2 regions of the Streptomyces sp. NPDC043853 genome follow, and region 2 is predicted to be linked to the other one. Evidence: riboswitches for the same ligand, from Rfam matches in the RefSeq annotation. Region 2 holds a riboswitch; the other holds the start of a gene.

Region 1 (3,440 bases), on a different contig from region 2:
TTCTTCGGCTCTGCGGCGACGGATGCGGTGGCAGCGGCTTCCCCGGTGACGGCCTCGGCGGTGGCCGCGGTCGGCTGAGCCGATATCGCCGCAGCGGGGGCCGGGGCAGCGGCCGCCGTCTTGCGCGCGCCGATCGGGCGCGGCGGGGCGGCGGTCTTCTTCACCGTGGTGCGGGCCGGGGCCGCCGCGGCCTTGCGGGGCTTCTTCGCGGCCGTCTTGGCGGCGGGCGCGGCGCTGACGTGCAGGGTCACACCCTCCTCGTCCAGGACCTGGTTCAGGCTGCGCAGGACCCGCTTCCACTGGTCCACCGGGATGCGGCCGGCCTCGAAGGCCAGGCGCACGTCGTCACCGTTGATGTGACCCTGCTCGCGGCCACGCTCGACGAGCGCGACCAGGGCCTCGGATTCGGCGATCTCCGGAGGGAACGTACGGGACGGGCTGAGCGACACAAGGAGCCTCTCGTTGCGAGCAGATAAAGGACGGGCGGGACATCATCGCGCGGCCTTGCGGAAACGTCCGACCGGGGGTCGGTATTCCGGCGCCGCGCGAGGACACCTGTCGGTTCATCGGCCGCCCGAGTCGATTCGTTACGCGCGGAATTGAGTGACCTGCGCCACGCTGCGTGCGCCAGGGCGCGCCCGGCGGGGTGCGTGCGCCCCCGAGAGGCCCGGACTACCCGCCGTGTCCGCCCCGGACCAGGGGTCGGTCCGGGGCGGCCGGGCGCGCGGGCCTCGACGAGGAAGCGCGGTGTACGCGCCACGAGCGGACCTTCGCGCTCGATCCGTTCGTGCAGCTCACGCAGCCGGTCCCGGCAGTGCCCGACCGCGTAGCCCGGCACCGGCCGGACCGCCTTCCGCAGGAATCAGATCACCACACCGATGCCGTGGAACTCCGTCCGCAACCGTTCCGACCGCCCGTCGGTCACCACCGGCCCGTCCTTCTCGGCGCCGGCGACCGCGTCGTCGGACCACCGGGCCCGCCGGACCTCCTCCGGCTGCGGACCGAGCACATACCCGACCGGCTCGAACACGCCGGACGGCCCGACCTGCCGGGAGGAATAGGTACCCCCGGTCTCAGCCCCCGGGCGATCACGTCCCATCAGGTGGCCACCAGATGGTCGCAGGGGTGGTCTGGCCACCGGATACCGGCTGACGACCAGCTCGAAGGCCTCGCCGCCCGGGGAGGCCGAATACGGGTGTCATGTCCCGATCACCCGAGCCGGTGCGTCGGTTCTCCACCGCCCATCGCACCGGACGGTGATGCACATCCCGTCGCCGGACCGCGTGCCGACTCGACTACAGTGGGCGCGGGCCGTGACTGGCGTTCGGGTGGATCACCACCGGGGAGCGGCCCGGCGTACGACCGTACGTCGACTGCCGCGCGCCTGGGCGAGACCGCGAACCGCGTACGCGCACTGCGTACCGCGAACCCGCAGCGACGTTCAGGAGACCCCTATGACGACCGCCACCGCCCGCCTGATGGACGGCACCGCCCTCGCCCGCCGCATAGCCGAGCGGACCGCCGCCCGTGCCGCCGCGATCACCGAGCGCACCGGGAAGGCCCCCTGTCTGGCCACCGTGCTGGTCGGCGAGGACCCGGCGTCCGTGACGTACGTCCGCATGAAGCAGAACCGTTGCGCCAAGGCCGGCATCACCTCCCGGCACGTGGCGCTCCCCGCGGAGACCACCACCGAGGAACTGGTGGCGGTGATCACGGGCCTCTCCGAGGACCCGGAGATCAGCGGCATCCTGCTCCAGCACCCGGTGCCGCACCACATCGACGAGCGCGCCGCCTTCGAGGCCATCGCCCCCGGCAAGGACGTGGACGGCGTCACCATGCACTCCTTCGCCGCCATGGGCTTCGGCCTGCCCGGATTCGTCTCCTGCACCCCCGGCGGCATCATGCGCCTGCTGGAGGAGTACGAGGTCGACCTGACCGGCAAGCACGCGGTGGTCGTGGGCCGCAGCGCGATCCTGGGCAAGCCGGCCGGCATGCTGCTGCTGGAGCGCAACGCCACGGTCACCTACTGTCACTCCCGCACGCAGGACCTCTCCTCGATCGTGCGCCAGGCGGACGTCCTGGTCGCGGCCGTCGGAAAGGCCGAGTTCATCCGGGGCGAGGACATCAAGCCCGGCGCGGTCGTCCTGGACGCCGGCTACAACGAGGGCAACGTCGGCGACGTCCACTTCGCCTCGGCCGCGGAACGCGCCTCCCTGATCACCCCGGTCCCGGGCGGCGTGGGCCCGATGACGATCGCGGTCCTGCTGGAGCAGACGGTGACGGCGGCGGAGACCCAGGCGCAGGCGAACGCGGAAGCCTGACCGGGTCGGGGCGCCGGGTCGACGGTGGCGGGTCGGGGGTAGTAGGGCGGGGGTGGCGGGTCGGGGGTAGCGGGTCGAGGCCTGAGCGCGACCAGCCTGCGGGGCGGGGTCGGGGGTGTGCCGGTGCTTCGCCTGGACAGAATCTGGGGGGTGCCCGGGTGCTGCCCGTCAGTCCCAGTGTCATTACGTGCCGGCCGTCGGCGTCAAGGGCGCTCCCTCCGGTCGCGTCGGCAAGCCGATGGCCCTTCGGGCCACCCTTGACACCGACGACCGTCACGCAACGACAAGGACTGTCGGGCGGCCCCCGGGGGATGGCATGGGAGGAGCCTTCGGATCCTGGGGCTCTGGCGTTGCCGGGCACGGGCAGCGGCTTGCGCTCGGCCAGCCGCCCTCCGGGCGGGCGCGGGGGTGAAGTGGATCAGATCTACGTAATCCGAGCCGGTCCAGGCGCACCAGATCGCTACGCGCTCCTGTCGGACGGCGGGTGCGGGCGGCCGGTGGCCGGACAGAGACCGCCACGGATCGCTACGCGCTTCGGTCTGTCGGCGGGTGCGGGCTATCGGGGGGTGCGGACTGTCGGGGGTTGCTCGTCGGGCGCTCGTGCGCTGACTGTCTGCTTCAGCCCATCGGCCTGTCGGCCGCCGCTCCTTCCGGAGCGCGTGGTGATCGGTGGCGCTTGTTGCCGCGTGATGGTCTTGGCCCCGGGCGGGCCGCCTGCCGCCGAGACGGACAGGAGCGCGTAGCGATCGTTGGCGGTCTATGTCCGGGCACCGGCGGCCCGCATCCGCCGAGAAAGAGGAGCGCGTAGCGATTTGGGGCGCCTGGACCGGCTTGGATTGCGTAGATCTGATCGACTTCACTTCCGCGTCCGCCCGGAGGGCGGCTGGCCGGGCGGAGCCGCTGCTGGTGCCCGCCAACGCCAGAGCGAATGTGGCCTTGGTCCCTCCATGCCATCCCCCGGGGGGCGGCCCGACAGTCCTTGTCGTTGCGTGACGGTCGTCGGTGTCAAGGGGGGCCCGAAGGGCCATCGGCTTGCCGACGCGACCAACGGGAGCGCCCTTGACGCCGGCGGGCGGCACGTAATGACACTGGGACTGACGGGCAGCCCCCGGGTGCTCC
Region 2 (3,440 bases):
GGGTCACCGTGCACCCGCCCGGCGGCGCCCCGTACGTGCCGGCGCAGCCGGGGGAGCCCCGGGAACCGGTGTGTTTCCAGGCCCTCGCCCCGCTGCCGGACTTCGACGGCAACCGGGTGGTGCTCGGCGCGTGGGTCGTCGAGGAGGAGGCGGCCGGGCTCGGCATCCGCGAGTCCGCGGGGCTGATCACGGACGAGTACGCCCGCTTCCTGCCCCACGTGATCCTCTGACGGAAGCAGCGGAAGCAGCGGAAGCTGCGGAAGGGCCCGCGGACGCCGGTGACCCGGCGCACGCCCGCCGCCCGCTGCCCGCCGCCCGCCGTGCGCCGGTCGCGCTACGCGGACAGCACCGCCCGCAGCTGGTCCAGCCCCCAGTCCAGGTCCTCCTTGCTGATCACCAGAGGCGGCGCGATCCGGATCGTGGCCCCGTGGGTGTCCTTCACCAGCACCCCGCGTTCCATGAGCCGCTCGGACACCTCCCGCCCGGAGCCGTGCCCGGGCGCGATGTCCACGCCAGCCCACAGGCCCCGCCCGCGTACGGCGGTCACCGCGCCCCCGCCCACCAGCAGGCCCAGTTCCTGGTGCAGGTGGTCGCCGAGCTCGGCGGCCCGCTGCTGGTACTCGCCGCTGCGCAGGATCGCGACGACCTCCAGGGCCACCGCGCAGGCGAGGGGGTTCCCGCCGAAGGTGGAGCCGTGCTCGCCCGGCCGGAACACGCCGAGCACGTCCCGGTCGGCGACCACCGCCGACACCGGGACCACGCCGCCGCCCAGCGCCTTGCCCAGGATGTAGACGTCCGGGACGACGTCCTCGTGGTCGCAGGCGAAGGTGCGCCCGGTCCGGCCGAGCCCGGACTGGATCTCGTCCGCCATGAACAGCACGTTCCGCTGCCGGGTCAACTCCCGTACGCCGCGCAGGTATCCCGGCGGCGGCACCAGTACGCCCGCCTCGCCCTGGACCGGCTCCAGCAGCACCGCCACCGTGTTCGCGGTGACCGCGTCCGCCAGCGCCGTCAGGTCGCCGTACGGGACGATCTCGAAGCCGGGGGTGTAGGGGCCGTAGTGGTCGCGGGCCTCGTGGTCGGTGGAGAAGGACACGATGGTCGTGGTCCGGCCGTGGAAGTTGTTCGCGGCCACCACGATCTTGGCCTGGCCGTCGGGCACCCCCTTGACCTCGTAGCCCCACTTGCGGGCGGTCTTGACGGCCGTCTCGACCGCCTCCGCGCCCGTGTTCATGGGCAGCACCATCTCCTTGCCGCACAGCCCGGCGAGCTCCGCGCAGAACTCGGAGAACCGGTCGTGGTGGAAGGCGCGGGAGGTCAGCGTGACCCGCTCCAGCTGCGCTCTGGCGGCGTCGAGGAGGCGCCGGTTGCCGTGGCCGAAATTGAGCGCCGAGTAGCCGGCCAGCATGTCGAGGTAACGCTTGCCCTCGATGTCCGTCATCCAGGCGCCCTCCGCGGAGGCGATGACGACGGGGAGGGGATGGTAGTTGTGCGCGCTGTGCGCTTCTGCGGAGCGGATGGCATCAGCGGTAGTCGACACGGGGTCTCCGTTCGTCCGTCCTGCGCCCGGTAGGGCTGTGACAGCGTGTGGCGTCTGTTCTATCCTCGCCGCTCGCCGCGGACAGCGAAAGCGTGCCGGTGTCGTGGCCGGTTATGGTGGGGGCACGCACGGCGACTGGCGTACGGAGAACCAACTCCGGGGGAGCCGCGCGCGCATGTCCGCACACACGGCCGCCCGCCTGGGCCTCCGCGGGGTACGAAACGACACTCGACCCCGGAGGAGCCGCGATGACCGCGCGCCAGCCCGTCCCGCATCCCGCCCTGTTGTCCACCGATCCCGAACTCGCCGCGCTGGTCGCCGCGGAGGAGCGGCTGCAGGCGGACACCCTGCGGCTGATCCCCAGCGAGAACTACGTGTCCGCGGCCGTGCTGGAGGCCTCCGGCACCGTCCTGCAGAACAAGTACAGCGAGGGCTACCCGGGCCGCCGGTACTACGAAGGCCAGCAGAACATCGACCGGATCGAGGCCCTGGCCATCGAGCGGGCCAAGGGGCTGTTCGGCGTGGACCACGCCAACGTGCAGCCGTACTCCGGCTCGCCGGCCAACCTGGCCGTGTACCTGGCCTTCGCCGAGCCCGGCGACACCGTGATGGGCATGGCCCTGCCGATGGGAGGCCACCTGACGCACGGGTGGGGCGTCTCGGCGACCGGCAGCTGGTTCCGCGGCGTGCAGTACGGCGTCCGCGCGGACACCGGGCGGATCGACTACGACGCGGTGCGGGACCTCGCCCTCGCCGAACGCCCGAAGATCATCTTCTGTGGCGGTACCGCCCTGCCGCGCACGATCGACTTCGAGTCCTTCGCCTCGATCGCGAAGGAGGCCGGCGCGGTCCTGGTCGCGGACGTGGCGCACATCGCGGGCCTGATCGCGGGCGGCGCGCACCCCTCGCCGGTGCCGTACGCCGACGTGGTGTCGACCACCACCCACAAGACCCTGCGGGGGCCGCGCGGCGCGATGCTGATGTGCCGGGCCGAGCACGCCAAGGCGATCGACAAGGCGGTCTTCCCCGGTCTGCAGGGCGGCCCGCACAACCAGACCACGGCGGGCATCGCGGTGGCCCTCCACGAGGCGGCGCAGCCCTCCTTCACGGCGTACGCGCACCAGGTCGTGGCCAACGCGAAGGCGCTGGCCGCGGAGCTCCTCGACCGGGGCCTCGACCTGGTCTCGGGCGGCACCGACAACCACCTGATCCTGATCGACCTCACCCGCCGGGAGGTCCCGGGCAAGGTGGCGGCGCAGGCGCTGGACCGGGCGGGGATCGTGGTGAACTACAACACGGTGCCCTTCGACCCGCGCAAGCCGTTCGACCCGTCCGGCATCCGCATCGGCACGCCCTCCCTCACCTCCCGCGGCCTGCGGGCCGAGCACATGCCGGCCGTGGCCGACTGGATCTCCCGCGCCGTCACCGCGGCGGCCTCCGGCGACGAGCCGGCCCTCGCCCGCATCCGCGCCGAGGTCACCGCCCTCCTCGCCGACCACCCTGCCCCGGGCCTCCCGGTGTCCTAGCCCTGCCGGCCCCGACGCCGCCGGCGGGTCGGATCCCGTCGGCTCCGGCGCTACCTGCCGGTAGCGTCGGAGCCCCGCGCGGCAGACAGCAGCGGAGGCCGCGATTCCGGGCGATCGCGGCCATGGGCCGCCCCCGCACCTGCGAGAATGGCCCCATGGCCTCTGACCGTCCTCGCGCGCTCTCCGGTATCCAGCCCACCTCCGGCTCGTTCCACCTCGGGAACTACCTGGGCGCCATCCGCCAGTACGTTGCCCTGCAGGAGACCCACGACGCCTTCTACATGGTGGTCGACCTGCACGCCATCACCATGCCGCAGGATCCGAAGGACCTCCGCGCGAACACCCGGCTGTCCGCCGCCCAGCTGCTCGCGGCC

What was found. Region 2 has a riboswitch for ZMP and ZTP ahead of AC067U_RS21630 (serine hydroxymethyltransferase). Riboswitches for the same ligand answer to the same signal wherever they lie in the genome.
Region 1: linked by a shared signal. The riboswitch ahead of AC067U_RS02455 (bifunctional 5,10-methylenetetrahydrofolate dehydrogenase/5,10-methenyltetrahydrofolate cyclohydrolase) and the one ahead of AC067U_RS21630 (serine hydroxymethyltransferase) in region 2 are both predicted to bind ZMP and ZTP.

What each region holds. Positions count from the first base shown of each region.
Region 1 covers NZ_JBWKDJ010000001.1:567,447-570,886, reverse strand. Annotated here, with positions in the region: gene AC067U_RS02465 (RNA polymerase sigma factor) at 1-449, opposite strand, end outside; gene AC067U_RS02460 (hypothetical protein) at 863-1,099, opposite strand; ZMP/ZTP riboswitch at 1,304-1,397, shown strand; gene AC067U_RS02455 (bifunctional 5,10-methylenetetrahydrofolate dehydrogenase/5,10-methenyltetrahydrofolate cyclohydrolase) at 1,455-2,321, shown strand.
Region 2 covers NZ_JBWKDJ010000008.1:62,230-65,669, reverse strand. Annotated here, with positions in the region: gene AC067U_RS21640 (glutathionylspermidine synthase family protein) at 1-230, shown strand, start outside; gene rocD (ornithine--oxo-acid transaminase) at 335-1,540, opposite strand; ZMP/ZTP riboswitch at 1,662-1,752, shown strand; gene AC067U_RS21630 (serine hydroxymethyltransferase) at 1,789-3,066, shown strand; gene trpS (tryptophan--tRNA ligase) at 3,222-3,440, shown strand, end outside.